3 regions of the Pararhizobium qamdonense genome follow, and region 2 is predicted to be linked to each of the others. Evidence: riboswitches for the same ligand, from Rfam matches in the RefSeq annotation. Region 2 holds a riboswitch; each other region holds the start of a gene.
The links. Region 2 has a riboswitch for cobalamin ahead of PYR65_RS17895 (aromatic ring-hydroxylating oxygenase subunit alpha). Riboswitches for the same ligand answer to the same signal wherever they lie in the genome.
Positions count from the first base shown of each region.

Region 1 (5,340 bases), on a different replicon from region 2:
ACAATCGGGGTAAGGAAAATGACCATCACCACAGCAAATCTGGGATTTCCCAGGATCGGGGCCAAGCGCGAACTGAAATTTGCGCTGGAGAGCTATTGGGCCGGCAAGTCGTCCGCAGACGAACTGCTTGCGACCGCAAGGGATCTGCGTGTCAAAAACTGGGCGCTCCAGAAAGACAAGGGTATCGCCACCATCCCCTCCAATGATTTCTCGCTCTATGACCATGTTCTCGACACCGCCGTCATGGTCGGCGCCATCCCTGCCGCCTATGGCTGGAAAGGTGGTCCAGTCGATCTTAAGACCTATTTTGCGATGGCGCGAGGCAGCCAGGGCGGCGGCCACGCGGGCTGCGGCCATGCGGAGCACGGGCATGGCGTACCAGCCCTTGAGATGACCAAATGGTTCGACACCAACTATCACTACATGGTGCCAGAATTCTCAGCCGGTCAGACGTTCGAGCTGACGGCCAACCGGCCGCTCGACGCGTTTCGCGAGGCAAAGGCATTGGGTGTGCACACCCGCCCGGTTCTTCTCGGGCCGCTGACATTCCTCAAACTCGGCAAGGCGGCACAGGATGGCGTTTCGCCGCTCAGCCTGCTCGACAAATTGCTGCCGGTCTACGGACAGGTCCTGGCCGAGCTTTCGCAAGCGGGTGCAGATTGGGTGCAGATCGACGAGCCTTGCCTGGTTCTTGATCTCACGGAGGCGGAACGTGCCGCGTTCGCTCATGCTTACGAGACGCTCAGCACTGCTGCGCCCGGCCTGAAGGTCATGCTGGCAACCTATTTCGGCGCGATCGGTGACAATCTGGAGACGGCGCTCAAACTCAAGGTCGCGGGCCTGCATGTCGATCTGGTGCGGGCGCCGCAGCAGGCCGCCGTGCTGATCGACAAGGCACCGGCGGATCTCGTCCTGTCGCTGGGGATCATCGACGGACGCAATGTCTGGCGCGCCGATCTTGTCGGGCTGTCCAAGCGCATCCAGCCGCTGATCGAAGCGCATGGGCATGGCAAGGTGCAATTGGCACCGTCCTCGTCGCTTTTGCACGTGCCGATCGATCTGACGCTTGAAACGGCGCTTGATCCGGAACTCAGGTCCTGGCTTGCGTTCGCCAATCAGAAACTCGATGAGCTGGCCTTGCTGGCAAAGGCATTCGATGCCGGTAGCGCGCAGGCGGAGACGGTGTTTGCCACATCGATCGCGGCGGCCAGCGCGCGCCTGACATCGGTGAAAGTGCATGATCCGCTCGTTGCAGGCCGGTTGAAGCAGGTCGATGCCACGATGCTGAAGCGCACGTCGCCATTTGCAAAACGTCAGCGGTTGCAGCAGCAGCGATTGCGCTTGCCGCTGTTTCCGACGACGACGATCGGTTCGTTCCCGCAGACGGCGGAGGTGCGCAAGGCCCGCTCGAAACATGCAAAGGGCGAGCTTTCCTATGTCGATTACCAGGCGTTTCTTGAGCACGAGACCGCGCAGGCGATCCGCTGGCAGGAGGAGATCGGCCTCGACGTTCTGGTGCATGGTGAATTCGAGCGAAACGACATGGTGCAGTATTTCGGCGAACAGCTTTCCGGCTTTGCTTTCACCCAGCATGCCTGGGTGCAGAGCTACGGCTCGCGCTATGTCCGCCCGCCGATCATCTATGGCGATGTCTCGCGTCCGAACCCGATGACCGTTGCCTGGTGGAAATATGCGCAGGCGCTGACGGCAAAGACCGTCAAGGGCATGCTGACCGGACCGGTGACGATCCTTAACTGGTCGTTCGTCCGCGACGATCTTCCGCGCAGCACCGTCTGCAAGCAGATTGCGCTGGCCATCCGCGACGAGGTTCATGACCTTGCCGAGGCGGGCGCGGCGATGATCCAGATCGACGAGGCGGCCTTGCGCGAAGGACTGCCGCTGCGACGGGCGGACTGGAAAGCCTATCTCGACTGGGCGGTCGAAAGCTTCCACCTTTGCTCGACCGGCGTTTCCGACGAGACGCAGATCCATACGCATATGTGCTACTCGGAGTTCAACGACATCATGCCGGCAATCGCCGCCATGGATGCCGACGTGATTTCCATCGAGACGTCGCGGTCGAAGATGGAACTTCTGTCGGCCTTCACCGGCCGTGGCTACCCGAACGAAATCGGGCCGGGTGTCTACGATATCCACTCGCCGCGGGTACCCGCTGTCGAGGAAATGGTCGAGCTTCTGGACAAGGCGAGCGAGGGACTGGTCGCAGGACAGATCTGGGTCAATCCGGATTGCGGCCTGAAGACGCGCAAATGGGAAGAGGTCAAGCCGGCGCTGGTCAACATGGTTGCCGCAGCCATCCGGCTGCGTGCCAGCCTGGAGCGGGGCCGCGCGGTCAATTCATGACGCCAGCCGCAAAACAACAGACGGCGCCGGGAGATTTCCCGGCGCAGTCCCGCCTCATCGATCTCCGGCATTAATTCCCCATTATCCACAACGCAGCAAAAATAATGTGGCGCAGGCCCTGAATCCGGCGTCTACACATTGACGTCATTTTCCCGTCGTATACTATATCTAGTGTTCAACGGTCCTCCGAATCGAAGGGTGAGGAGGCTAAGAGGGAATACGGTGCGCCAGGGCTTTCAAGCTCCGGCAAAGCCGAAGCTGCCCCCGCAACTGTCAGCGGCGAGCGTCTGTTTCATTTCAAGTCACTGAAGCATCAGGCTTCGGGAAGGCGGAATGGACGCAACGACCCGTAAGCCAGGAGACCTGCCATTGAGCGAAAACGTCCACGGGCGGGGTGCCCGGAAGGTCGCGTGATATGTGGCGGAATGAGTCCGCTTTGTGCTCGCGTTCGTCCGATGCCCGCCAAACAAGGCTTCGGGGTGAAGGCATGTCAGTCAATCGAATTCGCAGACCAACAGACGCGGAATCGCGATCGGCGGCGCAGGCCTAACCCCTCGCAAATATCGGAAATGAACAACAGCGATCGGACCCGCGTGCAGCGGCTCGGAGCCTTTCGCCTGCCGGCAACATCACAGACCCACGATCACAAGACCCACGAGGACCATCATGGATATCACCGTTTACAGCAAGCCTTCCTGCGTCCAGTGCACCGCGACCTATCGCGCGCTCGATCGCAAAGGCATCGACTATCAGGTCGTCGATATTTCCAAGGACGAGTACGCCTTCGCAAAGGTGATCGGCCTCGGTTACCAGCAGGTGCCGGTGGTGATCGCGGGGCAGGATCATTGGGCTGGGTTCCGGCCGGACAAGATCAGCGCGCTTTCTTGAGTACGGCCTGAGCGTGGCCTGAACACGAATGGACAAGCGATGGGCCTGATCGTCTATTATTCCAGCCTATCGGAAAACACCCATCGCTTTGTCGCCAAGCTGAATTTGAAATCCATCCGCATTCCCGTCAGCAACGGCGTGGAAACGCCGGATGTGCGCGAACCCTTCGTTCTCATCCTGCCAACCTATTGCGGCGATGACGGCAAGGGCGCGGTTCCAAAGCAGGTGATCCGCTTTCTCAACGATGCGGACAACCGGTCCCTCATCCGGGGCGTGATCGCCGCCGGTAACAGCAATTTCGGCGAGACATTCGGTCTCGCGGGCAATGTCATCTCGGAAAAATGCCGGGTGCCGTACCTCTACAGGTTCGAGCTTCTGGGTACGGACGAGGACGTCGCCAATGTCATCAATGGATTGGAACGATTTTGGACGTCTCAGAGACTTTGACGCGGAGCGCAAAACCGCTCAACACTTTGGCTCATTCCGCTGGCGAACGCCCCTTGAAGGCGACGGAAACCGCGATTGATTACCACGCGCTGAACGCGATGCTGAACCTTTATGACGATGAAGGAAAGATCCAGCTCGACAAGGACCGGCTGGCTGCCAAGCAATATTTCCTGCAGCACGTCAACCAGAACACCGTGTTCTTCCATAACTTGCGGGAAAAGCTCGATTACCTGGTGACCGAGGGCTATTACGAGCGCGAGGTTCTCGACCAGTATTCGTTCAATTTCGTGCGCGACCTCTACGATCACGCCTATGCCAAGAAGTTCCGCTTCCCGACCTTTCTCGGTGCCTTCAAGTATTACACCAGCTACACGCTGAAAACCTTTGATGGAAAACGCTATCTCGAGCGGTACGAAGACCGCATCTGCATGGTGGCGCTGGCGCTGGCGCAAGGGAATGAAGCGACGGCCCGCGACATGGTTGACGAGATCATTTCCGGCCGCTTCCAGCCGGCGACGCCGACCTTCCTGAATGCCGGCAAGAAGCAGCGCGGCGAGCTCGTTTCGTGCTTCCTATTGCGCGTTGAGGACAATATGGAATCGATTGCCCGCGGCATCAATTCGGCGCTGCAGCTGTCGAAGCGCGGCGGCGGCGTCGCCCTGTCGCTCACCAATATCCGCGAGGCGGGTGCGCCGATCAAGCAGATCGAGAACCAGTCGTCGGGTATCATTCCGGTGATGAAGCTCCTCGAAGACAGCTTCTCCTATGCCAACCAGCTTGGCGCACGCCAGGGGGCAGGGGCCGTCTATCTGAACGCCCATCATCCCGACATCATGCGCTTCCTCGATACGAAACGCGAAAATGCCGACGAGAAGATCCGCATCAAGACGCTCTCGCTCGGCGTCGTCGTGCCGGATATCACCTTCGAACTGGCAAAGAACAACGAGGATATGTACCTGTTTTCGCCCTATGACGTGGAGCGCGTCTACGGCGTGCCGTTCACCGAAATTTCGGTGACGGAGAAATACCGCGAGATGGCGGATGATGCCCGTATCTCCAAGAAGAAGATCAAGGCGCGCGAATTCTTCCAGGTGCTGGCCGAAATCCAGTTCGAGAGCGGCTATCCCTACATCATGTTCGAAGACACGGTGAACCGGGCAAACCCGATTGCCGGCCGCATCACCATGAGTAATCTCTGCTCGGAAATCCTGCAGGTGAGCGAGGCCAGCGACTATAATGAAGACCTGTCCTACAAGCATATGGGCAAGGACATTTCCTGCAATCTCGGTTCGCTGAACATCGCAGCCGCAATGGACAGTTCCGATTTCGGCAAGACGATCGAAACCTCGATCCGGGCGCTGACGGCCGTTTCCGACATGAGCCATATCTCGTCGGTGCCCTCGATCGAGAAAGGCAATGACGACAGCCACGCGATCGGCCTTGGCCAGATGAACCTGCATGGCTATCTCGCCCGCGAGCGCATCCATTACGGTTCCGACGAGGGCGTCGATTTCACCAACATGTATTTCTACACGGTGACCTACCATGCCATCCGGGCATCGAACCGGATCGCCGTCGAGCGGGGATCGAGCTTCAAGGGTTTTGAGGATTCGAAATACGCATCCGGCGAGTATTTCGACA
Region 1 covers NZ_CP119567.1:352,166-357,505, forward strand. The annotation lists gene metE (5-methyltetrahydropteroyltriglutamate--homocysteine S-methyltransferase) at 19-2,364, shown strand; cobalamin riboswitch at 2,527-2,749, shown strand; gene nrdH (glutaredoxin-like protein NrdH) at 3,031-3,252, shown strand; gene nrdI (class Ib ribonucleoside-diphosphate reductase assembly flavoprotein NrdI) at 3,292-3,699, shown strand; gene nrdE (class 1b ribonucleoside-diphosphate reductase subunit alpha) at 3,753-5,340, shown strand, end outside.
Region 1: it holds a riboswitch for cobalamin, as region 2 does, so the genes downstream of both, nrdH (glutaredoxin-like protein NrdH) here and PYR65_RS17895 (aromatic ring-hydroxylating oxygenase subunit alpha) in region 2, are expected to answer to the same signal.

Region 2 (17,018 bases):
ATGCCCGGCGCCTCGATCACGGCTCCCGCCGTTTGCGGCCGTGTGACGGTCCTGCCGGTCAGTGCCTCGATCTCGGCGGCATCCAGGCCACCGGGCCGCAGCAGCCGGATGTCATCGCCGTCCACCTTGATGATGGTCGATTCCAAGCCGATTTCGGCAGCGCCGGCGTCGAGAATCAACGCCAGCTTGCCGCCAAGATCGGTCTCGACATGCGCAGCGCTGGTCGGGCTGATTTTGCCGGATGTGTTAGCGCTGGGCGCTGCCAAGGGTTTGCCGAACCGGGCAATCACCTGCCGGGAAAATCCGTCCGGCATGCGGATGCCCAGCGTGTCGAGACCGGCCGAGGCCAGCGGGTGTACGCCGCTGTTTGGCTTTAACGGCAGGATCAGGGTCAGCGGTCCGGGCCAGAAGGCTTCGGCCAGTTGCCGCGACAGCGGATCGAAGCTGACATAGGCCTCGGCCATCGCGAAATCCGAGACATGGCAGATCAGCGGATTGAAGCGCGGGCGGCCCTTCATTTCATAGATGCGGCTGATGGCATCGGGATTGGTGGCGTCCGCCGCCAGCCCATAGACCGTCTCGGTCGGGATCGCCACCGGCAGGCCTTCGCGAAGCGTCTCGCAGGCGATCGTCAGGGCTCGGTCCGGCTCGGTCCGCGTGTCTATGATCAGGGCCATCAAGCTTCCAAACGTCAATGCGCCCTCTTACGAAAGACAGGCAGGCGCGATGGCGTTTCCTTACAGCGCAAGGCCGGGTATTGCCAAGCGCATTCGAAGGTTGATGCGGTCAGAGGCTGCCGATGATCTTGCGAAGCTCGGCATTGCGGGCGCCGAGCAAAAGCACGTTCTTCAGCGCTTCCTTGGGGTCGCGGGTGCGAAACAGCAGCCCGTTGTCATGCACGGCGCGATTGACGGTCAGCTTGCCGGCCTCGGCATCCATCTCGGTTGCGACGGCGAAATACATCCGCGAATAGCCGAGCTTGATCTTCTCGAAGAAATGCTGGTCGTCGCCGATATCGGAGAAGAAATTGGCGATATAGAACGACCAGCGCACATCCTCGAACTTGGCAAACCGGGTTCTGGCGGCGGTGACATGGCAATAGCCGAGATGCGGGCTATCGGCGAGCGTGCGGTGAAACAGCAGTTTCGGAAAGCGGATCGAACGATGGAAACCGTTGATCCGGTCATGCGTGACCGTGCCGGCAGCCTCGAGCTTCTTGCCGGTGCGCACAGCCACTTCCTGATGGGTGAGGTAACGTTTTTCGGCCGCGCTCCATTGCTGATGGTTCCGGTTGATCCGCCCGGTGCGCAGGAATTCGGTATAGATCGCCGCCTTCGGCGAGGGGGCCGGCTCCTTGACCTTGGCGGCATCGAAATATCTCAAGTTTGACATCGGCCTCTACCAGACTGCGGTGGAATGCGTGGCGCGCATTGCGGGGCTAATCGCGAATGCGACGAGGTTACCCGGTTATGGTTAATGCAGTCTTTCGGCGCATCAATCTTTCGTGGCGAAACCGGCACATGGCAAGGCGCGTATGTGTGGCGGGCGATGTCGCAAAGAGGCCGTATCCTGGCCGATTGCCGAAGCGTTGTGCGGAAAACCCGGATTTTGATCCAAATCCGGCAGATCGCCTTGTTTATGCTTATAAAATAGACAGGCGAGCTTTGCCGCCGCGCAATCTGTTGCGTGTCGTCATTCTGGAATCGGATGTCGTTAATCGGCGGCTGTTTTCGTGGGCGTGAGGATTAGATGAAGACACTCAAGGTGCCGCCTTTATAGGGAGGGCGGAGAATTGGGAAGCCGGTCGAAATCCGGCGCTGCCCCCGCAACGGTGGTGGAGCGAAACCTCGGCAAAAGGCCACTGGAGAAATCCGGGAAGGCGCCGGGATCGTCCGCAAGGACAGCTCCAGAGCCCGGAAACCAGCCTTGTGATGAAATTGATATCTGGGTTGCGGCGGGCAGCCGGAAGGAGAACCACTATATCCACGCGCTCTCCCGGCGCGGCGGCGGTTCCTTTCCTGCCTGCGGCAACCTTCAAAAGAACGTTGGCGAGCACAAGGGAAATGACCATGGATCTCCGCAGTGAAGTCCTCCGCAAATTGACGAACCGCCGGGACACCCACAGTCTCGAACAGGCCTTCTATACCGATCCGGATCTCTACAGGCTCGATATGGAGGAGATCTGGTACAAGGACTGGCTGTTCATCGGCCATGACTGCGAAATCCCGAAATCCGGCAATTATGTCACCGTGCAGGTCGGCGAATACCCTGTTGTCATCGTCCGCGACCGTACGGGCACCGTGCGCGCGCTCCACAATTCCTGCCGCCACCGCGGCTCGCGCGTCTGCGCCGGTGCCAAGGGTTCGTCCGCCAAGCTTGTCTGTCCCTATCACCAGTGGACCTATGAGCTGGACGGCAAGCTTCTGTTTGCCCGCCAGATGGGCGAGGATTTCGACAAGAACCAGCACGGCCTGAAGCCGATCCATTGCGAAACCATCGGCGGCTACATCTTCATCTGCCTGGCTGACGAGGCGATGGATTTCCAGCCGGTGCGCGACATGGTCTCGTCCTATCTGACGCCGCACAATCTGAAGGATACCAAGGTCGCCTTCGAAAGCACGATCATCGAAAAGGGCAACTGGAAGCTCGTCTGGGAAAACAACCGCGAATGCTATCATTGCGCGGCAAACCACCCCGAGCTTTGCCGCACCTATCCGGAAGCCCCGACCGCCACCGGCGTGCAGGGTGCCAAGGATGATCCGGTCATCGCCGCCCATTGGGCCCATTGCGAAGCCTCCGGCCTGCCGAGCGAATTCAAGATCGATCACACCGGCCAGTTCCGCGTTGCCCGCATGCCGCTGATCGAAGGCGCCGAAAGCTACACCATGTCCGGCAAACGCGCCGTCAAGCGCCAGCTGTCTGATGATGTCAATCAGAGCCAGATCGGCACGCTGCTCCTGTTCCATTATCCAAGCACCTGGAACCATGTGCTGGCCGACCACGCCATCACTTTCCGCGTCCTGCCGCTTGGCCCCGAACTCACCCAGGTCACCACCAAATGGCTGGTGCACAAGGATGCCGTCGAAGGCGTTGACTATACGATCGACGAACTGACGCATGTCTGGACCGAGACCAACGACCAGGACCGCCAGATCGTCGAGGAAAACGCGTTCGGCATCCGCTCGCCCGCCTATCAGCCCGGCCCCTATTCGCCGGAGCATGAAGGCGGCGTGATGCAGTTCGTCGAGTGGTACACCAACTTCATGGCCGAGCGCCTGAAGGGCAAGTCCATCTCCACCCCTCTGGTCCGGGTCGCCTGACATGACGATTGCTTCATCCTTCCGGCACTTCGACGAGTTGCAGCCGTTCAACGACCGCCAGCAACTGCTGGAATGCATTTCCGTCACCGCCGAAGGGCCGGATGTGATGACGTTCGGCTTCAAGGCCGACAAGGACAGCTGGTTCCGCTATCTGCCGGGCCAGTTCGTCACGCTTGAACTGCCGGTAGCGCCGGATGATCCGGTGATGCGCACCTACACGCTGTCCTCGACCCCGTCACGGCCGTTTTCCATCGCCGTGACCGTCAAGGCCCAGGCATCCAGCATCGGCACGCGCTGGATGTTTGAAAACCTGAAGCCGGGCATGAAGCTGAAGGCATTCGGCCCGCTCGGCGATTTCTCCTTCGTGCGCCATCCCGGCGAAAAATACCTGTTCATCTCGGCGGGTTCCGGCATCACGCCGATGATGTCGATGACCCGCTGGATGGCCGATTGCGCTCCGCAGACGGACGTTTCGTTCCTGTCTTGCGCCCGCCAGCCCGACGATCTGCTGTTCCGCGACGAGCTGGAAAACATCTCTCGCAACATGCCCAATCTCAATCTCGGCTTCATCGTCGAGACGCATGCGCCGCGCCACAGCTGGCACGGGCTGCGTGGCCGCATCGAGACATCGAAGCTGGCGCTCTTGGCGCCGGATTTCCGCGAGCGCACCGTGTTCTGCTGCGGCCCCGAACCGTTCATGCGCGGCGTCAAATCCATGCTGGAAAGCGTCGGTTTCGACATGAACCGCTATCACGAGGAAAGCTTTCAGCCGGCTAATGCGCCGGATCCGGCAGAGCTTGCCATCCGCGCCGGTGCCGGCGAAGCGGATGCGACGGCGGTTGCCACCATCACCTTCACCATGGCCGGCAAGGAGGCCAAGTGTCAGCCCGGCCAGACCATCCTGCAGACGGCGCGTTCCGCCGGCGTGCGCATCGGCGCCGCCTGCGAGGGCGGGTTGTGTGGCACCTGTCGGGTGATGAAGATTTCCGGGGAAGTCGATATGAACCACAATGGCGGCATCCTCGACGACGAAATCGACGAAGGCTACATCCTGGCCTGCTGTTCCCGCCCGATCGGAGACGTGCAGATCGAGGCGTAATGGCCTCTTTTTTGGGGGCAAAAGCCCCTCATCCGCCCTGTCGGGCACCTTCTCCCCGCTCGCGGGGAGAAGGGACCTGCGGCAACCTCTGTCGTCCCCTCTCCCCGCAAGCGGGGAGAGGGCCAGGGTGAGGGGCGACGGCAACCGGGATAGGGATATGTCGGGCCGGGTTCACTACATCAGGATTCCGGCACAGCCGCAGGTGCACCAGCGCTTGAGCGGCAGGCGGCAAACACGTCAAGCGCTGGATTGTAGACCTTGGTGACAACGTCCATCATGCCCAGAACGGTATGAAACAGATTGTCGTGCGAGGTGGGCGTGTCGGCGCGGGCCTTGAGGCAGGCGCGATCAAGGCCTGTCAGCTGGGCATACTGTTCGGAGAACCAGGCGATGAACGGCACATGGGTCTGCTCGACAGGGGCGAACATGTAGGGCGCGCCATGCAGGAACATTCCGTTCTCGCCAAGCGATTCGCCATGATCGGACATATAGATCATCGCCCCGTCGACCGTATCCTGGTGCTTCTTCAAAAGCTTGATGACTTCCGCGAGGTTGTGATCGGTGTAGAGGATCGAATTGTCATAGGCGTTGACGATCTCCTCGCGTGAGCAATCGGAGAGCTGCGGCGTGCGGCAATCCGGCTGGAAGCGGCGGAATTCCTCCGGATAACGCTGATAATAGGACGGGCCGTGGCTGCCGAGCTGGTGCAGCACGATAACGGTGTTTTTGGTCGTGCCGGCCAGCTTTTCATCAAGCTTGCTCAGGAAAATATCGTCCAGGCAGCCGTCCTCCTTGCAGAGCGGACTGTTTTTCTGCTTGGTCAGGCTGGCAAAGCTGATGAGATCGGCGATGCCCTTGCTGCCGGTATTGTTGTCCCACCAGTAGCCGTCAATGCCCGCGCGGCGCAGAACGTCCATCAGCGTGTCGGTGGAGCGGCCCTTGCGGTCGCTATAGTCCTTGCGGCCATAGACGGAAAACATGCAAGGCAGGGATACGGCGGTTGCCGTTCCGCAGCTAGTGGTCTTTGTAAAGTTCGTCACTCCCAGCGTCTTCAGCTCCGGATTGGTTTCCCGCGCATAGCCGTTGAGGGAAAAGTTCATCGCGCGTGCGGTTTCTCCGGCGACGATGATGGTGACGACGGGTTTGTTGGCCTTTGCAGTGAGCGGGCCAAGCTTGGCATCGGTACCGAGCGGCGCCCGCACGATGCCGATCTCGCGATAGGTGCTGACGCCCAGACCAATCGCCGAGGTGATCGCTGCAAACGGCGTCAGCTTGGCCATCATGTCGCGATGCTGCCGGATGCTGGAGGATATGCCCGAATAATTCGAGACGATCAGCCCGACGCACAGCGCCAGGCAAAGCGAGATGACCGCCAGATTGACGAAAAACTTGCTGAAGAAAGGACGGTGCCGGATCCGCACCAGGCAGACCACCAAAGAGGGCAGAATACCGTAGAGGAAAATGTGCAGGAGGAATTTGAACGTGATCAGCGGACCGGCTTCCTGCGGCGTCGTCACCACGGCGTTGCGGATCATTTCCTTGTCGATCACCACACCGAAGAAATCCGTGTAGTAGGAGGCCATTGCGCCTGCGATCAACAGGAAGACCAGAACCGGCTTGATCAGGTATTTGACCGAAAACACCACCACGCCCGCAAAGACCAGGAGACTGATGGCCGCCACGAATGTGTAGAAGCTGAGGTGGAAACCGCCGAAGACATAAAAGGCTTCATTCCAGAACGTCAGGTTCTGGAAACACAGAATGAAGAGAACGGTGAGCAGGCTGAGCGGTATGCTGCCCATGCTGGGCCGCTGGAGAGAGCGAAAATTCAAGATGGGCTCCGGCAATCAAGGCAAAGAGGGTGACGATCCCTTTTTCTTGCGCTCGCCTGCTGACAGGAGCCTGAACGTTCGCAGCTTTTGCAGTTCGGTTGGTAAGACCGGTAAACGCGCCAATCGAGGCAATTTGGCGACGCCCCTGGCGCGGGCCGTCACCGCTTGCAGCCTCATCGATCGTCCAAGGCTCTATCAGGCTGCTGAAAAAGGCATCATCCAGCAATTCTGCAGGTCACTCGGGACATTGAGCGAACTGCAAAATTCCCCTCATCCCCGCCCTCGTTGTATGGCCTTGAGACATAGTTGACATGTGTTCGGAGACATCCCTGACACTTTTGCCGTTTGGCAAAGGAGGTCGGGCGGATGGTTTGGCGGGATGTGTCGATTGTGGATCAGCGGCAGGACTTTGTGATGCTTGCGTCCTGTGAGGGGGCCAATGTGGCCGAGCTTTGCCGGCGCTTTGATATCAGCCGGCAGACCGGTTATCTCTGGCTGAGGCGGTTTTCCGGTCTGGAGGGGCTGGCAGACCGGTCCCGGCGGCCCTTCACAAGTCCGCGCCGTTCGCCCTTTGAGATCGAAACGGCCGTGCTTGCGGTGCGTGATGCGCATCCCGCCTGGGGCGCGCGCAAGATCTGCGCCTGCTTGCGCCAGGCCGGAATGTCTGGCGTACCGGCGGCATCCACCGTGCATGCCGTGCTCAAGCGGCACGGGCGCATTGCCACCGATGCGGGTCCGGGCAAGGCCTATGAGCGCTTCGAGAAGGAGGCGCCAAACCTGTTGTGGCAGATGGACTTCAAGGGCCGGCTGAAGCTTTCCTGCGGCCGCTGGTGCCACACGCTGACGGTTATCGACGATCATTCCCGCTTTGCCGTGGCGCTGGAAGCCTGTGGCGACGAACGCGCTGACACTGTCCAGGCGCGGCTGGAAAAAGCATTCCGGCGCAATGGCTTGCCCTGCGCGATCTATGTCGACAACGGTTCGCCCTGGGGCTGTGCCGTCCCTGGGCGATGGACATGCCTGACCGTCTGGCTGCTCAAGCTGGGCATCCACACCCTGCACGCCCGCCCATATCATCCGCAGGCGCGCGGCAAGAACGAGCGATTCCACAGGACGCTGAAGGCCGAAGTGTTCTCGCTGGCAACCCTTCATGGCCTTGATCAGGCACAACAGGCGCTGGATCGCTGGCGGCATGTCTATAATCGCGAGCGTCCCCATCAGGCCCTCGACTTCAAGGTCCCGGCCAGCCGCTACACGCCCTCGGCGCGCAGCTTTCCAAAAACCCTGCCGCAGCCGGACTATGCGGCGGACGAAATCCTGCGCCGGGTTGGCACCACGAAAGCTTACATATCCTTCAAGGACCGCCTCTGGCCCGTGCCTTCGGCCTTCCTCGGCGAGACCGTCGCACTCAGGCCGCGCGCAAGAGACGGACGTTACAGCGTCTGTTTCGGCGCCACCCAGATCGCGACCATCGACCTCAATGCCCAGCCAAATGTGTAAAGCATGTCTCCGAACACCTGTCAGGGATGTCTCCGGGCTTTACACTCGTGGCGGGGATCCAGCCAACTCAAGTCCTTGAGTTGAAAAGTCTTTTGACCCGACGGACGTCGGGTCGCTAGATCCCCGCCACAAGGGCGGGGATGAGGGAGGATGAGGTCTCGCTCTTGCGAATAATCCAGGGTTTGTCAGCATCCTGCTAGAACAGGAAGTCGTGGATATCCAGTGCCGACATTTTCACGTTCTTCAACAGGATGCTGTCGCCGTTCAGGCCATCGATATACACGTCGTGGCCGACCTGTTTCATATGGTTCTTCACCAGGTCCTTGTAGTCGGTAATGCTGGCAAGCCCGGTCAGGTCGAGAATGTCGTGGTTTGAGCCGGTTGCCGCAAAATCGGTGATCGTGTCCTTGCCGTCCTTGGTGGCGAAGACGAACTGATCGGCACCGGCGCCGCCGGTCAGGATATCGTTGCCGCCATGACCCCAGATAATATCGTTTCCGGCCTTGCCGTCGATGATGTTCTTGCCGCTATTGCCATGCAACTGGTTGGCCAGCGCGTTGCCGGTGGCGTTGATGGCGGCCGCGCCATTCAGCGTCAGGTTCTCGAAATTGTTGCCGAGCGTGAAGGATACCGTCGATTTCACGAGGTCCGTGCCACCGCCGGCATTTTCCGAAATCTTGATCTTGGCGTCGCTGATCACATAGACGTCGTTGCCGCTGCCGCCATAGATCGTGCCGTTGACCTTGCCGCCGGTGCCGTCAAAATAGTCGTTGCCATTGCCCAGCTTGATGTCGCCGGTAATGGTGCCCTTGTTGAAGAGCGAATCGGCGCCGTTGCCGCCCAGGAATGCAGTGCCGGCCGATTTGATCAGGCCGCTATTCTGCAGGGTCGATTTGCTCGCGGCCGAAAAATCGATCGTGGCCAGCGATGCCTGCGTCCCGGTGATCGTGCCGTAATTGGTCACGGTCTCGCCGGCGCCGGCCACCTTGATGCCGCCGGCTGCCGTGATTGTCTTGTTGTTGGTGATGATCGTATCGTCGGCCGAGACGGCAATCGCATAGCCGGAGGCCTTGATCAGGCCGTTATTGGTGATCTTGCCGTCATCGCCGGTGAGCGTGATGGCATTCTTCAGCGCGGTGATGTCGCCGCTATTGGTGATGATCGCCACAGCGCCCGATGCCGCGATCGCGCCGCCCTTGGTGGAGATGACAGCGCCGTCATTGGTGATCGTCGCATTGGCGCCGGAGGAAGCGATGGTGGTCCCAACGCCTGTTGCGGTGCCGTGGTTAGTCAAGACAGCCGATTTGCCGCTGGAAAAGATCGCCGAGCCCTTGTCGGAGCGCAACTCGCCATTATTGGTGAGAATAGCCGAGGCACCGCGCAGTTGCACCACGTCCAGCGCCGCATGCGTGGTGCCGTGATTGATGATTTCCGCATTGCTGCCGGACGAGGTGATACCGATGCCGGCCGAGGAGTCGATCAGGCCGGTATTGACGAGTTTGGTCGATACCGCAGCGATCGTGATCGCTGTCAGCCGTGCCGCCACCGTACCGTCATTGATGAGTTCCAGGCCGCCGCTGTCGATCTTGAGGCCGTATTCACTGCCTTTGACGACGCCGGATTTGCTGACCACGAACTGGCTTTTGCTGTCGGTCACTTCGGTCGTGCCGAACTGGAAGGCGTAGCTGGAGGCTGAAAGCACCGTGCCGTTGATGTAGAAATCGCGCAGCGCCGCCGTGCCGGTGGCGAGGATGGCGGTCGCGTCCGTGCTCAGCGTGATCCCCTTGTTCAGGATAAACACGCTGTCGGTTTCAAGAACCGTCACCTGCGTGGTGCGGTTGGTGCTGATCACGATCTTTTCGGTCATCTGCTCTTCATGTGCAGTGTCATTGATTTGGTTCACCGTCTCATACGGCAAAACGGGTAAACAAGGTTATCCCGGACACTGCATTTCCGCTCTTATGGTAAATTCGCGGTAACACCACAATAGCGATTTCTAGCGAAGGCCAAAGGGTATGAAGGTCTTGGCGATCGACCCCGTCACGGTCACGTCGATGCTTGTGCCAAGGCCGGAACCGGAGCCGGAGAAAGACTCGGCCTTGCCGGACGCAATCATCAGCGGTTTGTCCATCGGCTTTTCCGGCACCAGTTCGCCTTTCGCCCAGATCGTCTTCAGCGCTGCGGCATTCATCGCGGCGACATTGACGTCGATATCGCTCAACGTGCCCGCCACCCGGTAGGGGCAATGCCGCTTGCCGCAATTGGCAGCGGCGGAGAATTGCCAGAGTGCATAGTCATCCCAGTTGCCCATTGGAAAGACGTTGCGGATGCCCGGCTTGTAGCGGGCATACCAGAGCGGCAGGCGTGACAGGAGCGGGAACCGGTCGCGGTTGGCGGCGATATAGCTGGCTGTGGCGTGATTGGTGTAGAGCATCGGATAGCGCCCGGTGCGGGTCTTGATATGCCCGGCAAAAATCGCCGCGTCTTCCAGCGACATGTATTTTTCCGGATCGATGCCCTCGATATCGATCACCATCAGCTCGTCGTCGCGCGGATCGGCATAGTCGAGGAAATGGTTGGCCTGATCGACCGGATTGCCGGGGCGGGCGAGATGATAGGCGCCCCAGAGCAGGCCGCTTGCCCGCGCGATGAGTCGCCGTGTCTGGTAGAGTTCGCGGCTGACGGCATATTTGCGCCACATCGTCTTGCAGTGCGCCACCGTATCACCGGCGTGATCACCGGTGCAGGCAAAGCTCTCCGGCAATCCGTCCGATGCCTTGGAGATGAAGCCGGCAATGCGCTTGTCTTTCAGCATTGCGTCCCAGTCGATGATGTTCAGCTCGTATGCGTCGAAGACAAGCGCGTGGCTGGCAGTTTTCCAGGGCATGAGATCGCGGGCCAGCGCCTGTTTCAATGGCGCAAGAAGACCGCCGCCGAAAAGCAACGCAACGCCGAGGCATGCGGCGAGGCGGAAAAACCTGCCCAAATGTGCTTTCCGGCGCTTTTCCATCCAGGGAGGGTGCGGAAAGATGGTTTACCAAGCGTTAACATGCCGGGCGCACAACGCATTGCGCTGTTTAATTGCTGGCGGGCGGAACAAAAACAACCTGAAATCGTTCCACCCCACGACAATGCAGTCCAATAGCAAGTGATGGAGGAACCCGATGGGTGTTTTCAATTTAAAAGTGGCATCGCTGGCGCTGTCAGCCGTTTTGCTGGCCACCTCATTCACGCCGTCGCAGGCCTTCACGCGTATCCCTGTTCCGGTCAAGGCTGAACGCGTCACCGACGCTGATTCCGTTCAGTACCGCCGCCGTGGTGACGGCGACTTCAACCGCCGGGGCTATTACCGCCGGGGTGGATATTCCTATTACAACGGTCATCGCGGCTATAACCGCTACCGTCCGGGCTACCGTCAGTACAATGGCGCATGGTTCCCGCTGGGCGCCTTTGCTGCCGGCGCAATCATCGGGGGTGCGGTTGCCCAGCCGCCCATGCGTTATGGTGGAAGCCATGTCGAATGGTGCGCCAACCGCTATCGCAGCTACCGCGCCTACGACAACACCTATCAGCCCAATAACGGCCCACGCCGCCAGTGCAATTCACCTTACTGAGCTTAAACTTCGATCAGCACAATTTCAGGCCGGGGCTTTTGTCTCCGGCCTTTTTTCTGTGAAATGGGGGCTGTCACAGAATCCCGATCCTCTTCAGGATCGTCCAGGCCACACCCATCGACATCATGATCAGGAAACCGGCCAGCAGCGTGCCATGAATGCCCTCGGCAAACGGCAGCCCGCTGGTGTTCATGCCGAAAAAGCCGGTGACCAGCGTGGGCGGCAAGAGGAAGGCCGTCATCAGCGAGAGAATATAGAGATGCCGGTTGGTCTCGGATGAGAGCTTGCTGTCGATCTCCTCGTGCAGAAGCCGGGCGCGTTCCTGCAGCGCGAAGACATCGCGATCCACCGCTTCCAGTCTGTCCGACAGCCGCTCGGCACCATCGATGAACCCATCGGGAACTTCGTCTTCCTCCGATGTGCTGGCGCGCCGCAGCAGGGCCAGCAAGGTGCGCAGGTGCCGGTGTAGCCGCACGGCAGTCCGCCGCAGCGGTGCCAGACGCGGCTGGTGGTTGTGCCCGGCCTCGCCATAGACATCGTCCTCGATGATATTGAGCTCTTCGGTCAGTTCCAGCACCAGGCTGATCAGCGTCCGCTGAAATTCGACCACCATCATCTCGAACAGGTCGATCGGCCGGGCGCAGCGGGCATTCTTCTCGACGGCGGCCTTGACCCGGTCGATGCTGCGCAGCGGATGCAGCCGCGTGGTGATAATGATCTTTTCAGTGACGGCAAAATGCAGCCAGCCGATGGTTTTGGTCTCCGCATCGAAGGTGCGCTCGAAATCGACCAGCGTGCCGTAGACCATATTGTCGGAAATGGTGACGGCGGCCTGCGTGTCATGGCTGGTCAAGGTCGAGAGCGCATTTTGCGGCAAGGTGGTGATGCGTTCGATCAGGGCAGGGGTGCGCGCATCGCTCAGCGCCAGATGCAACCAGACCCAGCCTTCGCCCTCCATCAGCGCATCAATCGACGAATCGGCTGCGATCCGCGCGCAGCGGCTTTCGCCCGGCAAAAAGCGATAGGCCCAGACGAGCCCCGGTATTTCGGAGGAAATCAGATTCATGCGGCAGGATCCCGGCAGAGGCCAGACTTCGCTGTATGCGGGTTTCATGACAGTTTTGTTACAGACTTGCGCGGGCGCCTGGATAAGCATCGCCAATCGAATATTGACGTTTACGTAAAAATCAATAATTTCGGGACCAGGACTGAAAGCCATTGCTGGACGGATGCATGGCAATGTTGTCAGGTGAGTGCAGGAGGAGACGGCGATGTACAAGGCACCGGTTGAGGAAATTCTATTCACGCTGAAACATGTGGCCGGGCTGAGTGAGGACCTCGCCGATGGTATTTTCGGCGATCTCGACGAGGACCTGGTCGATGCGATCGTCGGCGAAGCCGGCCGTTTTGCCACCGAAGAGGTCGCGCCGCTTGCCGATATCGGCGACAAGCAGGGTTCCAAATTGGTCGACGGCCAGGTTCAGGTTCCGGAAGGCTGGGCCGAACTCTACCGCAACTGGGCGGAAGGCGGCTGGAACAGCCTGACCGCGCCCGAGGAATTCGGCGGCCAGGCGCTGCCGCATATGCTGCATATCGCGGCCATGGAATTCTGGAATGCCGGCTCGATGGCCTTTGCGCTGGCACCGATGCTGACCATGGGTGCCGTCGATGCGCTGGAAAAACATGGGTCTGCAGACCTGAAAGCAACGTTCCTTGCCAGGATGATCTCCGGCGAATGGACTGGCACGATGAACCTGACGGAGCCGCATGCCGGCTCCGATCTCGGCGTCTTGAAAACGCGCGCCGAGCGCCGCGATGATGGCACCTACCGGATTTTCGGCCAGAAGATCTTCATCACCTGGGGCGACCACGAGGTCACCGGCAACATCGTCCATCTGGTTCTCGCGCGGATCGCCGGTGCGCCGGAGGGAACGCGCGGTATCTCGCTGTTCCTGGTGCCGAAATTCCTCGTCAACGCGGATGGATCGCTGGGCGCCCGCAACGACCTGTTCTGCCATTCGCTCGAACACAAGCTCGGCATCCATGCCTCGCCGACCTGCACCATGGTCTATGGCGACGGCCGGTTCGGCGATGAGAAGGGCGCCGTCGGCTATCTCGTCGGCGAAGAAAACAAGGGCCTCAACTGCATGTTCACGATGATGAACAATGCGCGGCTTGCCGTCGGCATCCAGGGCGTGGCCATGGCCGATGCGGCCACCCAGCATGCGCTCAATTATGCCCGCGACCGCACGCAGGGCAAGGCGCCGGGCTGGAAGGGCACGGGCATGAGCCCGATCATCGAGCATCCGGATATCGCCCGCACGCTGCTCACCATGAAGGCGCTGACGCAGGGCGCCCGTGCCATCGCGCTCACATGTGCCCGTGCGGTCGACCGGGCGCATGTGTCGCAAGGCGACGAGGCCCGCCATTGGCAGGAGCGTTCCAGCCTGCTCACGCCGATCGCCAAATCCTTCGGCACTGATGTTGGCGTCGACGCCGCCTCGATGGGCATTCAGGTCCATGGCGGCATGGGCTTTATCGAGGAGACCGGTGCCGCGCGCTATCTGCGCGACGCCCGGATCGCCCCGATCTATGAGGGCACCAACGGCATCCAGGCGATCGATCTCGTCACCCGCAAGCTGCCTCTCTCGGATGGCGCGCATGTGCGTGGCTTCATTGCCGAATTGAAAGCCGTTGCCTCCGATGTGGGCGCCTCCAATCTGGCCGGTTTCGGCGAAACCGGCAGCCGTCTTGAGGATGCGATCGCCGATCTGGAAGAGGCGACCGAATGGCTTTTGGCGCAGCTTGCCGAAGGCAAGTCCGCCGATGCGCTTGCCGGCGCCACCGCCTATCAGCGGCTGTTCGGCCTCACCCTGACAGGCGTCTATCTCGCCAAGGGCGGGCTGGCCGAAGCCGGCGATGGGGGCCGGGATGTCCGCATTGCGCTCTGCCGGTTTGCTGCCGAAAACCTTCTGGCCGAAACGGCAGCGCTGAAAAACAGCATTGTGACGGGTGGGCCAAGCCTTGCCGCCGCCCGGATCGCGCTCGCTTGATTGAAAACGGCTTGATTGAAGGAGATGGATATGACCGATGATGTTCTGATCGAGCGGCCCGAAACCTATCCCGGCGTTCAGGTGATCCGCTTCAACCGCCCGGCCAAGAAGAATGCCATCACGCGGGACATGTATGCCAAGATGGCCAATGCGCTGACGGTCGCCGGAAGCGACGATGCCATCCGCGTCACCGCCTTTCTCGGCACGAACGGCTGTTTTTCGGCCGGAAACGACATGACCGATTTCATGGCCTTTGCCATGGGCGGATCGATGGGCGAGGAAGTGATCACGTTCCTGAAGGCGCTTGCCAGTGCCGCAAAACCCATCGTCTCCGGCGTGGACGGCCTGGCGATCGGCATCGGCACCACCATCCATCTCCATTGCGACCTGACGATCGCCTCCGCGCGTTCGACCTTCAGGACGCCGTTCGTCGATCTGGCGCTGGTGCCGGAAGCTGCCTCCAGCCTGCTCGTGCCGCGCATTGCCGGCCATCAGCGCGCCTTCGCGCTTCTCGCCGCCGGCGAGCCGTTCACCGCCGCTGAGGCGCAGGACGCCGGGCTGATCTGGAAGATCGCCGGTGCCGATGCGATCGAGGAAGAGGTGCTGGCGCTCGCCGCCAACCTTGCGAAAAAGCCACCGGAAGCACTCCGCATCGCCCGCAATCTCATCCGCGGCGACCGCTCCGATGTGCTGGCGCGCATCGACGAGGAAGCCAAGCATTTCGCCGCCCAGCTGAAAAGCCCCGAAGCCCGCGCCGCCTTCGAAGCCTTCATGCGCCGTTGACCTTCCCCTTCTCCCCGCCGGGGAGAAGGTGCCCGAAGGGCGGATGAGGGGGCCGCGAACTCGGAATATGCTGCTTCACCCCCCTCTGTCACTGCGTGACATCTCCCCCTCAAGGGGGGAGATCATTCTTTTCCCTTGAGGCCACAAAGCCATCGGCCAATCTCCCCCCTTGCGGGGGAGATGTCGGCGTCGCCGACAGAGGGGGGTGATGCCGCAAACGCGGAGCTGACTTCCACAATAGTCCACCCCGCTCCCTTGCCGGACCGCAGGCTGTGCTCCATATTGAAACCCATAGCGTGGAGGAATTTCGGCATTGGGAGAATGCCGGCAGACAAGGGTTTGTCCATGCGGTCTCGTTTCAAGTTTTCCCTGTCCGACATGCTCAAGCAGCATCGCCGTTGGGAAAAGACCCTCGCCAAGGCCGTCAAGGTGACGCGCAAGGCGCTGGCACCCTCCGCAAAACCATCGCCAGCAGCGCCGGTTGCTAAAGCCCGGACGTCAGCCAAACCGGCGGCAGGGCTGCAGGAGGTCAAGGCATTCGGCAGCAATCCCGGCCGCCTGCGCATGCTGCGCTATGTCCCGGCCGACTTGCCGAAAAAATCCCCGCTCGTCGTCGTGCTGCATGGCTGCCAGCAGACGGCGCAAGCCTATGATCTCGGCAGCGGCTGGTCGACCCTGGCGCGCGAACGCGGCTTTGCCGTCGTTTATGCCGAGCAGAAGCGCTCCAACAACGGCAATCTCTGTTTCAACTGGTTTCGCCCGAGCAACGTCACCCGCGATCGCGGCGAGGTGATGTCGGTGCGCCAGATGGTCGCCAAGATGGCGTCGGCCCATGGGATCGACCGCAAGCGGGTCTTCGTCACCGGGCTCTCGGCCGGCGGCGCGATGGCGGCGGCGATGCTGGCAACCTATCCCGACGTGTTTCGCGGCGGCGGCGTCATCGCCGGCCTTCCCTATGGCGCGGCCCGCGACGTCCACCGCGCGCTGTCTGCGATGAAATCCGCGCCGGAACGGCAAGGGCAGGAATGGGGCGACCTCGTGCGCGCAGCGTCGCCGGTCACCGGCGATTTCCCGACAGTGTCGATCTGGCATGGCACGAGGGATCATACCGTCTCCCTCTCCAACGCCGAGGCGCTGGTGCAGCAATGGCTGGATGTGCATGGCCTGAAGATCGATGCCTATGCGCAGAACGACGTCGATGGCCATGTCCATCGCGTCTGGAAGGACAAGGACGGCAGGACCGCTGTCGAACTCTACCTGATCGACGGCATGGGCCACGGAACGCCGCTGAAACCGAGGCCCGCCTCGCGCGCCAAGGCCGATACGCCCGGTCCCTACATGCTCGATGCCGGCATTTCTTCCTCCATGCATCTGGCAACCGCCTGGGGTCTGAAGAAGCCGTCAATGCTCTAACGGCAGGCGGCCCAATCACCCGGAAAGCCCCGAAATCCCTGGTTTTCCGGTGGTGAAATTTAACACTGCCTTAAGTGCGCGCCGATATGATTTGATCATAACAGGCCCGGTCGTCCGGTTCCTGAAGGCCGCATGATGCGCGCCCTGCTATTGGCCCTTTGCGGCATGTCCCCCCATTTTCCGCATTCTGGAACAGCCTTGCGTTGAAAGCGCCGGCCGCCGGTCCCGCATGCGCATAAGATCGAGCCTCCGCCGGGCGCAAACGCCTGGCCGCAATAGGGAAACCTGACTTGTCCAAAAGATCGAACCTGATGACGCGCATCCTTGTCGCCGCGTCCTTCGTCGTCGTTGCCGCCTTTGCCGGCTTCTCCGTCTATATTGACAGCCTCCAGCATGACACGACG
Region 2 covers NZ_CP119566.1:3,628,506-3,645,523, reverse strand. The annotation lists gene PYR65_RS17905 (L-threonylcarbamoyladenylate synthase) at 1-677, opposite strand, end outside; gene PYR65_RS17900 (DUF6656 family protein) at 787-1,392, opposite strand; cobalamin riboswitch at 1,746-1,943, shown strand; gene PYR65_RS17895 (aromatic ring-hydroxylating oxygenase subunit alpha) at 2,070-3,320, shown strand; gene PYR65_RS17890 (hybrid-cluster NAD(P)-dependent oxidoreductase) at 3,322-4,419, shown strand; gene PYR65_RS17885 (phosphoethanolamine transferase) at 4,599-6,221, opposite strand; gene PYR65_RS17880 (hypothetical protein) at 6,148-6,477, opposite strand; partial or broken gene PYR65_RS17875 (IS481 family transposase) at 6,618-7,789, shown strand; gene PYR65_RS17870 (calcium-binding protein) at 7,948-9,618, opposite strand; gene PYR65_RS17865 (glycoside hydrolase family 25 protein) at 9,748-10,761, opposite strand; gene PYR65_RS17860 (BA14K family protein) at 10,916-11,365, shown strand; gene PYR65_RS17855 (transporter) at 11,439-12,431, opposite strand; gene PYR65_RS17850 (acyl-CoA dehydrogenase) at 12,637-14,418, shown strand; gene PYR65_RS17845 (crotonase/enoyl-CoA hydratase family protein) at 14,449-15,201, shown strand; gene PYR65_RS17840 (extracellular catalytic domain type 1 short-chain-length polyhydroxyalkanoate depolymerase) at 15,547-16,614, shown strand; gene mcpU (methyl-accepting chemotaxis protein McpU) at 16,905-17,018, shown strand, end outside.

Region 3 (9,157 bases), on a different replicon from region 2:
TGTTCTGGTCGAGCCGGGCAAAGCTCACCAATACCGCCGATATGATCCGCCTGATCATCCGCGACGAGGCGGTGCATGGCTATTACATCGGCTACAAGTTCCAGAAGGGACTGGAGCGGTTGAGCGCGCCAAAGCAGCAGGAGATCAAGGACTTCGCCTACGAACTTCTGTTCGAGCTTTATGACAATGAGGCGAAATATACCGAAACGCTCTATGACGGCGTCGGGCTGACCGAGGACGTCAAGAAATTCCTGCACTACAACGCCAACAAGGCGCTGATGAACCTCGGATATGAGGCTCTGTTTCCGCCCGAGGCCTGCAAGGTCAATCCGGCGATCCTCTCGGCACTGTCGCCGAATGCCGACGAGAACCACGACTTCTTCTCCGGTTCCGGCTCGTCCTATGTCATCGGCAAGGCCGTTGCGACCGAAGATGACGACTGGGATTTTTGAGGCAATGCAAGTTTTCCGGTCTCTCCTTGCCGGCGGTGATGCGCCGGCAATCGGGGGATGACACGCTGGTGTGCTTTCCCGCCTTGGAGACCCGCACGCAATCGGCACTGGGCAATCCTGTTTCGAACGCTATTCTCCGTGCTTCCTTTCACTGTAATCGAGGATGAGAGATGGCACAGGGACAATGGAACGGGGTGCGTATCGGCGACCTCGACGGCAAGGCGGTCTTGATCACCGGCGCATCGACCGGCATTGGCGCTGCCCTTGTGCGTGCTTTGGCGGCACAGGGCGCAAGCGTGGCGATCCATTACAATGAGAGCAGGCAGGCTGCGGAAAACCTGCTTGGCGAAGTGGTAGACGAGGGCGGCAAGGCGGTTCTGGTGCAGGGCGATTTGTCTGCCGATGGTGTCACGGAACGCGTCGTTGAGGAGGCTGCCGCCCATTTCGGCCGTCTCGATGGGTTGATCAACAATGCCGGCGGCATGCTCGGACGCGTCACGACGGCCGAAATGAGCGATGCGCATTACGAGCGTGTCATGGACCTCAATGCCCGATCCGTGCTGGCGGCGACCCGCGCCGCGCATCCTTTTCTGAAGAAGCAGGGTGGCTTCATCATCAACACGACCTCGATTGCCGCCCGCAATGGTGGCGGCAACGGCGCCATTCTCTATGCGGCGTCCAAAGGCTTCGTCTCGACCATCACCCGCGGCCACGCCAAGGAGTTTGCCGCCGACGATATTCGCGTCAATGCGGTCGCACCCGGCGTGATCGCCACGCCTTTTCATGACCGCTATACCAGCCCGGAGATGCTGGACGCCCAGCGCAAGACCGTTCCGCAGGGCCGGGTCGGTACGCCCGACGAATGTGTGGGCGCCTTTCTGTTTCTGGCGTCGCCGTCGCTGTCTGGCTATGTCACCGGCCAGATCATCGAGGTCAATGGCGGCCAGTTGATGCCGTAAACGGGGAAGGGGCGGCGCTCTCGTGGCGCTCTCGTCTTGACGCCGCCACTGCCGCTGGACTAAGTGACATCTGACGGTTCCCCGATGGATGACTTCGAGGGGATTAATAGGGAACACGGTGCGGAAGACCCAACAGGGACCAAGACCGTGGCTGCCCCCGCAACTGTAAGCGGATTGCCGATCGCCATCCGGCGCTTTTAAGAAGCGCCAAGCCACTGCGAGCCCTCAAGGTTTTCGGGAAGGCAGGCGAGAGACAGATATCCGTGAGCCAGGAGACCTGCCGTCGAAAGAAACATCCAACTTCCCGGGCGGGGTTGCCCGGAACAGGAGCCATCATGTTTGATTTCGACCGCCGCATCCGGCGTTTTCGCGCCGTTTTCTTCATAACGGAATTCTGTCGCCGTCCCTAAGCAGGCGGCTGAAAGCCTACGCGCGCTTTTGCACAGCAAAAGCTGCCGTTCCCCTTTTCAATTCCACGGGCGCCCTGGCGCCCGGACTGGAATTCCGTTTTCAAGAAGGTTCAAATGTTTATCACCCGTATTCTTCCTCTGTCCCGTGTTCTGGCGCCGCTGCCGGCTGCAGCCATCGCTGTCATCGCCTTTGCCGCACCAGTTGCCGCAGCGCCCACCACCTATCCGCTCGACATCACCAATTGCGGCCAGACCGTGCGCTTCGACAAGGCTCCGCAGAAGGTCGTCTCGATCGGCCAGGGCATGACCGAAATCCTGTTTTCGCTGGGTCTCGCCGACAAGATTGCGGGCACCGCCGTCTGGGTGGGTCCGGTTCTGCCGGCCTTTGCCGAGACCAACAAGGGCATCAAGCGGCTGGCCGATAACGACCCGAGCTTTGAATCCGTCGTTGGCGCCGAGCCCGATCTGGTCGCCGCCGAATTCGAGTGGCATGTCGGCGCTCAAGGCTCGGTCGGCAAACGCGAGCAGTTTTCCGGCCTCGGCATCAATACCTATGTGTCGCCGGCCGATTGCGTGGCCAAGATCAATACCGACGGCGGCGACGGCGTTCGCCGCGAACTGTTCACCATGGACCTGATCTACCAGGAAATCGGCGAGCTTTCGCGGATTTTTGACATCCAGGATCGCGGCGACGCGCTGATTGCAGAGTTGAAGAAGCGCGAAGCCGACGCTGTTGCCTCGATCGGCGCCGCCAGGCCGGGTGCGCTGCCGGTGGTCTTCTGGTTTTCCAGCAAGGAAGTGCAGGGGGATGCCTTTATCGCCGGCAAGAACAGCGCCCCTGCCTATATCCTGAAAACGCTGGGCGCCCAGAATGTGGTGACCACCGAAGAGGAATGGCCGCTGGTCGGCTGGGAAACGAATGCCGAGGCCAACCCGTCCGTCATCGTCATCGCCACCATGGACCGCCGCCGCTATGCCGCCGACGATCCGGCCGTGAAGATCGATTTCCTGGAGAATGACCCGGTCACCAGCCAGCTCGATGCCGTGAAGAACAAGCGCTTCGTTGAAATGGATGCGCAATCGATGAACCCGACGATCCGCACGATCGACGGTATCGAGATCCTCGCCAAGGGCATCAAGTCGTTCGGCCTGTCGCAGTGAGCCTGGCCATGGCTCAAACCCTGGTGACCGGCGAAAGGTGGTGGGCGCGTCTCGCGCTCGTCATCCTGTCTTTCGTGACCCTCGGCTTCGTCATCAGTCTCGCCGTCTCCATCGGCGAGATCCCCATTCCCTTGGAAACGACGGCCAAGGCCGTTTCCAATCGCCTGTTCGGCACCGCTTTCGAACTCAGCCGGATCCATCAGGGCATTGTCTGGGACTACCGGCTCAGCCGCGCGCTTCTGGCGGCAAGTGCAGGCGCCGCACTTGCTTTGTCAGGCGCCATCCTGCAGGCGCTGCTGCGCAATCCGCTGGCCGAGCCCTATGTGCTCGGTATCTCCGCCGGCGCCTCGACAGGCGCTGTCGCGGTGATGATCCTGGGGTTCGGTTATGGTGTTTTGACACTCTCGACCGGTGCCTTCATCGGCGCGGTCGTCGCCTTCGTTCTCGTCTCGGCGCTTGCCGCCGGTGCAGGCGGCGGGGCAGACCGGATCATCCTGGCCGGCGTTGCCGGTTCGCAGCTTTTCAACGCGCTGACCTCTTACATCGTTACCACATCGGCCAATGCCGAGCAGGCGCGCGGCGTCATGTTCTGGCTGCTCGGAAGCCTTTCGGGCGTGCGCTGGCCCGATGTCTATCTGGCGGCCCCTGTTGCCCTGATCGGTTTTGCCGTGTCGATGTTTTACGCGCGGGCGCTCGATGCCTTCACCTTCGGCGCCGATGCGGCGGCAGCGCTCGGTATCGCCATCAACCGCGTGCGCATCATCCTGCTCGGCGCCACCGCGCTGATGACGGCGGCGATGGTCAGCATCGTCGGCTCGATCGGCTTCGTCGGACTGGTCATTCCGCATGCGGCGCGGTTTCTGGTCGGCCCCGCGCATGGCCGCCTTTTGCCGGCGGCGGCCATCACCGGCGCGATCTTCATGGTGGCGGCCGATATCGTCTCGCGGGTCATCATCCCGCAGCAGATCCTGCCGATCGGCGTCGTCACCGCATTGTTCGGCGCACCCGCCTTTGCGCTCATTCTCTACAAGGCAAGGAGGCCGGTTTGAGCATCGTCATCCATGATGTGCGCTGGTCTGCCGGTGGCCTGATGATCGTCGATGGCATCAGCATCGATGTGCCTGCCGGCAAGACGCTCGGGCTGCTGGGGCCGAACGGGTCTGGAAAATCGAGCCTGCTCAAGTTGATCTGCCGTCTGCGCAATGTCAAAAGCGGCGTGATTTCGCTGGGGAGTACCGATATTGCCGGCATGGCCCGCCTCGATATCGCCCGGCGGGTAGCCTTGGTCGAGCAGCAGGCGACAACCGAGGCGCAGGTCACGGTGCTGGATGTGGTGCGGCTTGGCCGCACGCCGCATCGCGGTCCGCTGACGCCCTGGAGCGCTGCAGACGACAAGGCCGTCACCGATGCGCTGCATCATGCCGGCCTTGAGGAGCGGGCCGGACAGCTCTGGCACACGCTGTCGGGCGGCGAGCGCCAGCGTGTGCATATTGCCCGGGCCTTGGCGCAGACCCCGAGCGAATTGCTGCTTGACGAGCCGACCAACCATCTCGACATCCAGCACCAGCTCGAAATCCTGTCGCTCGTCGCCAAACTGCCTGTCACCAGCATCATCGCGCTGCATGATCTCAACCTCGCGGCCATGTTCTGCGACAGGCTCGCCATTCTCCACCACGGAAAAGTCGTGGCCGCCGGCACGCCGGAAGAGGTTCTGACCGAAGATTTGATCGCGAGAGTCTTTGGTGTGCGCGCCTATATCGAACGCTCCGCCCATCACGGGCGCCAGCATGTGCAATACCGGCTTGATTGAGCCGTGAGAGCGTTCAAAGCGCAATCCACCAGATAGGCCTTTCCGCGCTTCTGATGTCGCAACCCTGATAAAGTGTTGATAAACGGGCACAATCGCAGCTTGGATGCCGCGATTTGATCAAATTTGACGTGCGGATCCCCGTCTCACGCGGAACAGCCTGGCGAAACGCGCAGACGAAAAACGTTTGTCCAGCTTTGCTCTTCAAGAATAAAATATTCTATAAAATCGCTAGATTTAAATCATAACACTCTGTTGTTCGATTTGCCGCTTCACTACGGTCCCGGCCGCGTCGTTCGCGACATTTTAGATACGTTTCGGGGATTGTAATAATGGATAAGACAACTTTACAGCTCACGCCGGGGCTGACACCGCTTCTGGGATATTCCCTGCTCGTCGGGCTGGGTGTCGCAAGCCTTGTGCTGGCATTTTTCATCCGGCGCGTTTTGGTGCGAAACACCCACGACTTTATCATCTCTGGCCGCAAGATCGGCTTCGGTTTCGGCGTCGGTTCCGTCATCTCGGTGTGGACATGGTCCATGGCGGTGATGATGACATCGGCGATGACGTTCGAATGGGGGCTGTCCGGCCTGTTCTGGTTCGTGGTTCCGAATGGCCTGGCCATCATGCTTCTGGTGCCCTTCACCAGGATCCTGCGCCGCCAGATGCCGAACGGCTACACGATCTCGGAATTCACAAAGAACCGCTTCAACCAGTCCGGCGTGGCGACGTCGATCGTGACGCTGACGATGATCTTCGGGATCATCCTTGAGATCCTCATCAACCTGAAGGGCACGTCGGTCGTCATGTCGACGGTCTTCGGCATCGACTGGACCTATGCAGCCCTTGTCGGCCTGCTATCGGTGCTGGCCTATTCCTATTTCGGCGGGCTCTGGACGAGCGTCATGACAGGAACGATCAATCTGCTGATGATCACGGTGCCCGCAGCCATCATCGTCGCATTGGCCTTCGACGCCGTTCCGGGGGGAACGGCCGCTGTGGTTCAGCGCGTCGGCGAGGCCAATCCGGACAACCTTTCGGTTCTGCGTTGGGACGCGGCCGCTGGCTTCGGTATCACCCTTGCGCTCGGCATTTTTGCGGCGGCAATCGCCGACCAGACGTTCTGGCAGAAAGCCTGGGCGATCAAGGCCGAATATGTCAACCGGACATTCGTTTGGGCCGGCGTGCTGTTTTATCCGATCCCGATTGCCTTGGGAACGCTGGGGCTGATCGGTATCGCCTACGGCCTGACACCGGCCGATATCGGCGGCGACACGGCGGCCATTGGCCCTTACCTGATCTCGCATCTGGGCCTGCCTCTGTTCATCGTCGTCATCTACGTTCTGATGATCCTGGCGGCCTGCTATTCCACGATTGACGGCGCAAGCTCGGCTCTCTCGTCGATCGTCGCTGTCGATATCGTCAAGCGTTTCGCGCCGGGGACGACGGAAAGTGCACTCTTCCTGATCACCAAAGTCTCCATTTTGGCCGGTGGTCTGATCGCATTCCTGATCGTGCTGTCGGGCGTGGATTTCACGACGCTAGTGCTGACGATCTACGCCCTGAAAAGCTCGATCCTGCTGCCGCTGGTTCTCGCAATCCTTTGGCCGCGAACAACGACCCTCGGCTTCGTCAGCGGCATTGTGCTTGCGATCCTCGTCGGCATGCCGATCCGCCATCTCTACGGAGATCTGATCGGAACCATCAGTATCGTCGGGATCAGCGGTTTGACCGTCGTGATCGGCGCTCTGCTGCAGCCACAGCGGTTCGATTACGCTGACCTGCGCAAGACCAACGACATCGCTCTTGGTCACCCCTCGAACGGCGCTGCTATCGCGTCTCCAGCCGAATAAGGACAGGCAAACAATGTCGAACATCACCATCGTCATCATCGCAGGTGCGCTTCTGTCCACCCTCTATTTTGCCGCAGGATATTGGCGTGGCGTCCGCAACGCGATTGCCGACTTCCGCAACGGCAAGGACGATCAGGGCACCGTGCCCCAAAACGGTCACTGGGCGGGCATCGCGCTTGCCTTTCTGACCTCCATCGTCAGCGTCGTGGGAATTGGGTACGCCTCCTGGTTCATCTATGTCGGTCCTTTCCTCGTGCTTGTGACCACCGTCGGGGTAGGGGTTGCGTTCTTTTTTGAAACAAAAATCGAACTCTCGCCTGAGGCCGCTCAAAAAGAGCAGAACCGCTCGCACTGACCTTTGGAAATGGCCTTGAGCCGGAATCGATCGCATGACGGAAAAGAAAAAAGCGCACTTCCTCGGGTTCATCCAGAACGGCGTCAATAGCCACGCAACGGGCATGTGGCGGCATCCAAAAGACAAGGTCGGGTGGGATTTCACCCGGCCTGACTATTGGCAACATATGGCGCGGACCATGGAGAGGGGGCTTTTCGACGCCATCTTCATCGCCGACGAACTGGCACCCTATAGCAGCTTCGCCGACAGCTCCGATGCGACGGTGAAATGGGCCGTACAATGCCCGACGCACGAACCTTCCACGATCGTGCCGATCATCACCACCGCCACCTCCCATCTCGGGGTGGGGATCACCTTGTCCACCGCTTTCGAACACCCCTATTCGATGGCAAGGCGCCTCTCCAGCCTTGATCATCTCTCCGGTGGCCGCGTCGCCTGGAACATTGTCGGCTCCTATTCGAAAAGCGAATGGGATGCCTATGGCGCCACCATGGACGATCGAAGCCGCCGGTATGACCGCATCGAGGAATATGTCGGCCTGTGCAAGCGGCTGTGGAATTCCTGGGAGCCGGGCGCCATCATCGCCGACAAGGAAAGCGGTGTTTACGCCGACCCTGCAAAGGTCCACGAAATCGTTCACGAAGGTGAATTCTTCAAATGCCGTGGCCGCCATTTCGTCGCACCGTCGCCGCAGGGACAGCCCGTGCTCTGGCAGGCGGGATCCTCCGAAAGAGGCCGGGATTTTGCCGCAGAACATGCGGAAGCGATTTTTGCGATCCATCCCGATATTGCTCAGATGCGCGCCTATTCCGACGATCTGAATGGCCGGGTGACCGGCAAATTCGGGCGGGCGGCAGGAAGCGTCAAGATGATCTACGGCGTGCAGCCGATCGTGGCTGAGACGCGCCGGGAGGCGGAGCGCAAGTTTGACGATATTCGTGCGCTTTTGCCGAGAGAAGGCTCGCTCGCCATGCTGTCGGGACAGCTGAGCGTCGATTTTTCCAGATACGATCCCGATACACCCCTGCAGGAGATCGAGATACCCGGGATCCAGGGGGTTAAGGATGCCCTGGTCAGATCAGGGGCCGGCGCTGAGGTAACGATCGCGCAAGCGGCCGATATCTACTCCATGCGTTTTGCCATGCCGGCACTTGTCGGCTCGCCGTCGGATGTGGCCGACCAGCTGGAACTGTATATGGACGAGGGCGGGGCTGATGGCTTCATGCTGCTCGCAACCTACACGCCCGGCTGTTTTGAGGAATTCGTGGATCTCGTCGTTCCCGAACTCCAGCGGCGTGGCCGCTACCGGACGGCCTATGCCGGAAAGACGCTTCGTGAAAACCTCCTGCAGAATTGAAAAAACGCTATGACACAAAAAAAGGCTCACCTCCTCGGCTTCATCCAGCACGGCGTCAACAGCCATGCCACGGGGATGTGGCGCCATCCCAAGGACAAGGTCGGCTGGGATTATGCCAGCCCCGGCTATTGGCAGCATATGGCGCGCACCATGGAGCGCGGCCTGTTCGACGCGATGTTCATCGCCGATGAGCTGGCACCCTACAACACCCATGGCAATTCCTCCGATCTCACCGTGAAATATGCGGTGCAATGCCCAACCCATGAACCATCGACGATCGCGCCGATCATCACCGGGGCAACCAAGCATCTTGGGGTAGGGGTCACGCTTTCGACGGCGTTCGAGCACCCCTATTCGATGGCACGCCGGCTTTCGAGCCTTGACCACCTGTCCGGCGGCCGCGTCGCCTGGAATGTCGTCTCGTCCTACTCGAAAAGCGAGTGGGATGCCTATGGCGCGGAGATGAGCGAGCGGGGGCACCGGTATGAGCGCCTGGAAGAATATATGGAGCTTTGCTACAAGCTCTGGAATTCCTGGGAGCCTGACGCCATCATCGCCGACAAGGCAAGCGGCATCTATGCCGATCCCGAAAAGGTCCACGAAGTCATCCACGAGGGCGAATTCTTCAAATGCCGCGGCCGCCATTTCGTGGCACCGTCGCCGCAGGGGCAACCGGTGCTCTGGCAGGCGGGATCATCCGATCGGGGCCGGGACTTCGCCGCCAAACATGCCGAGGCGATCTTCGCCGTCCTTCCGACCGTCAACCGCATGCGCGACTATAGCCGCGACCTCGACCAACGGGT
Region 3 covers NZ_CP119567.1:358,751-367,907, forward strand. The annotation lists gene nrdF (class 1b ribonucleoside-diphosphate reductase subunit beta) at 1-452, shown strand, start outside; gene PYR65_RS22920 (SDR family NAD(P)-dependent oxidoreductase) at 623-1,411, shown strand; cobalamin riboswitch at 1,469-1,710, shown strand; gene PYR65_RS22925 (ABC transporter substrate-binding protein) at 1,936-2,982, shown strand; gene PYR65_RS22930 (FecCD family ABC transporter permease) at 2,991-4,031, shown strand; gene PYR65_RS22935 (ABC transporter ATP-binding protein) at 4,028-4,792, shown strand; gene PYR65_RS22940 (sodium:solute symporter family transporter) at 5,122-6,642, shown strand; gene PYR65_RS22945 (hypothetical protein) at 6,656-6,997, shown strand; gene PYR65_RS22950 (LLM class flavin-dependent oxidoreductase) at 7,032-8,354, shown strand; gene PYR65_RS22955 (LLM class flavin-dependent oxidoreductase) at 8,364-9,157, shown strand, end outside.
Region 3: it holds a riboswitch for cobalamin, as region 2 does, so the genes downstream of both, PYR65_RS22925 (ABC transporter substrate-binding protein) here and PYR65_RS17895 (aromatic ring-hydroxylating oxygenase subunit alpha) in region 2, are expected to answer to the same signal.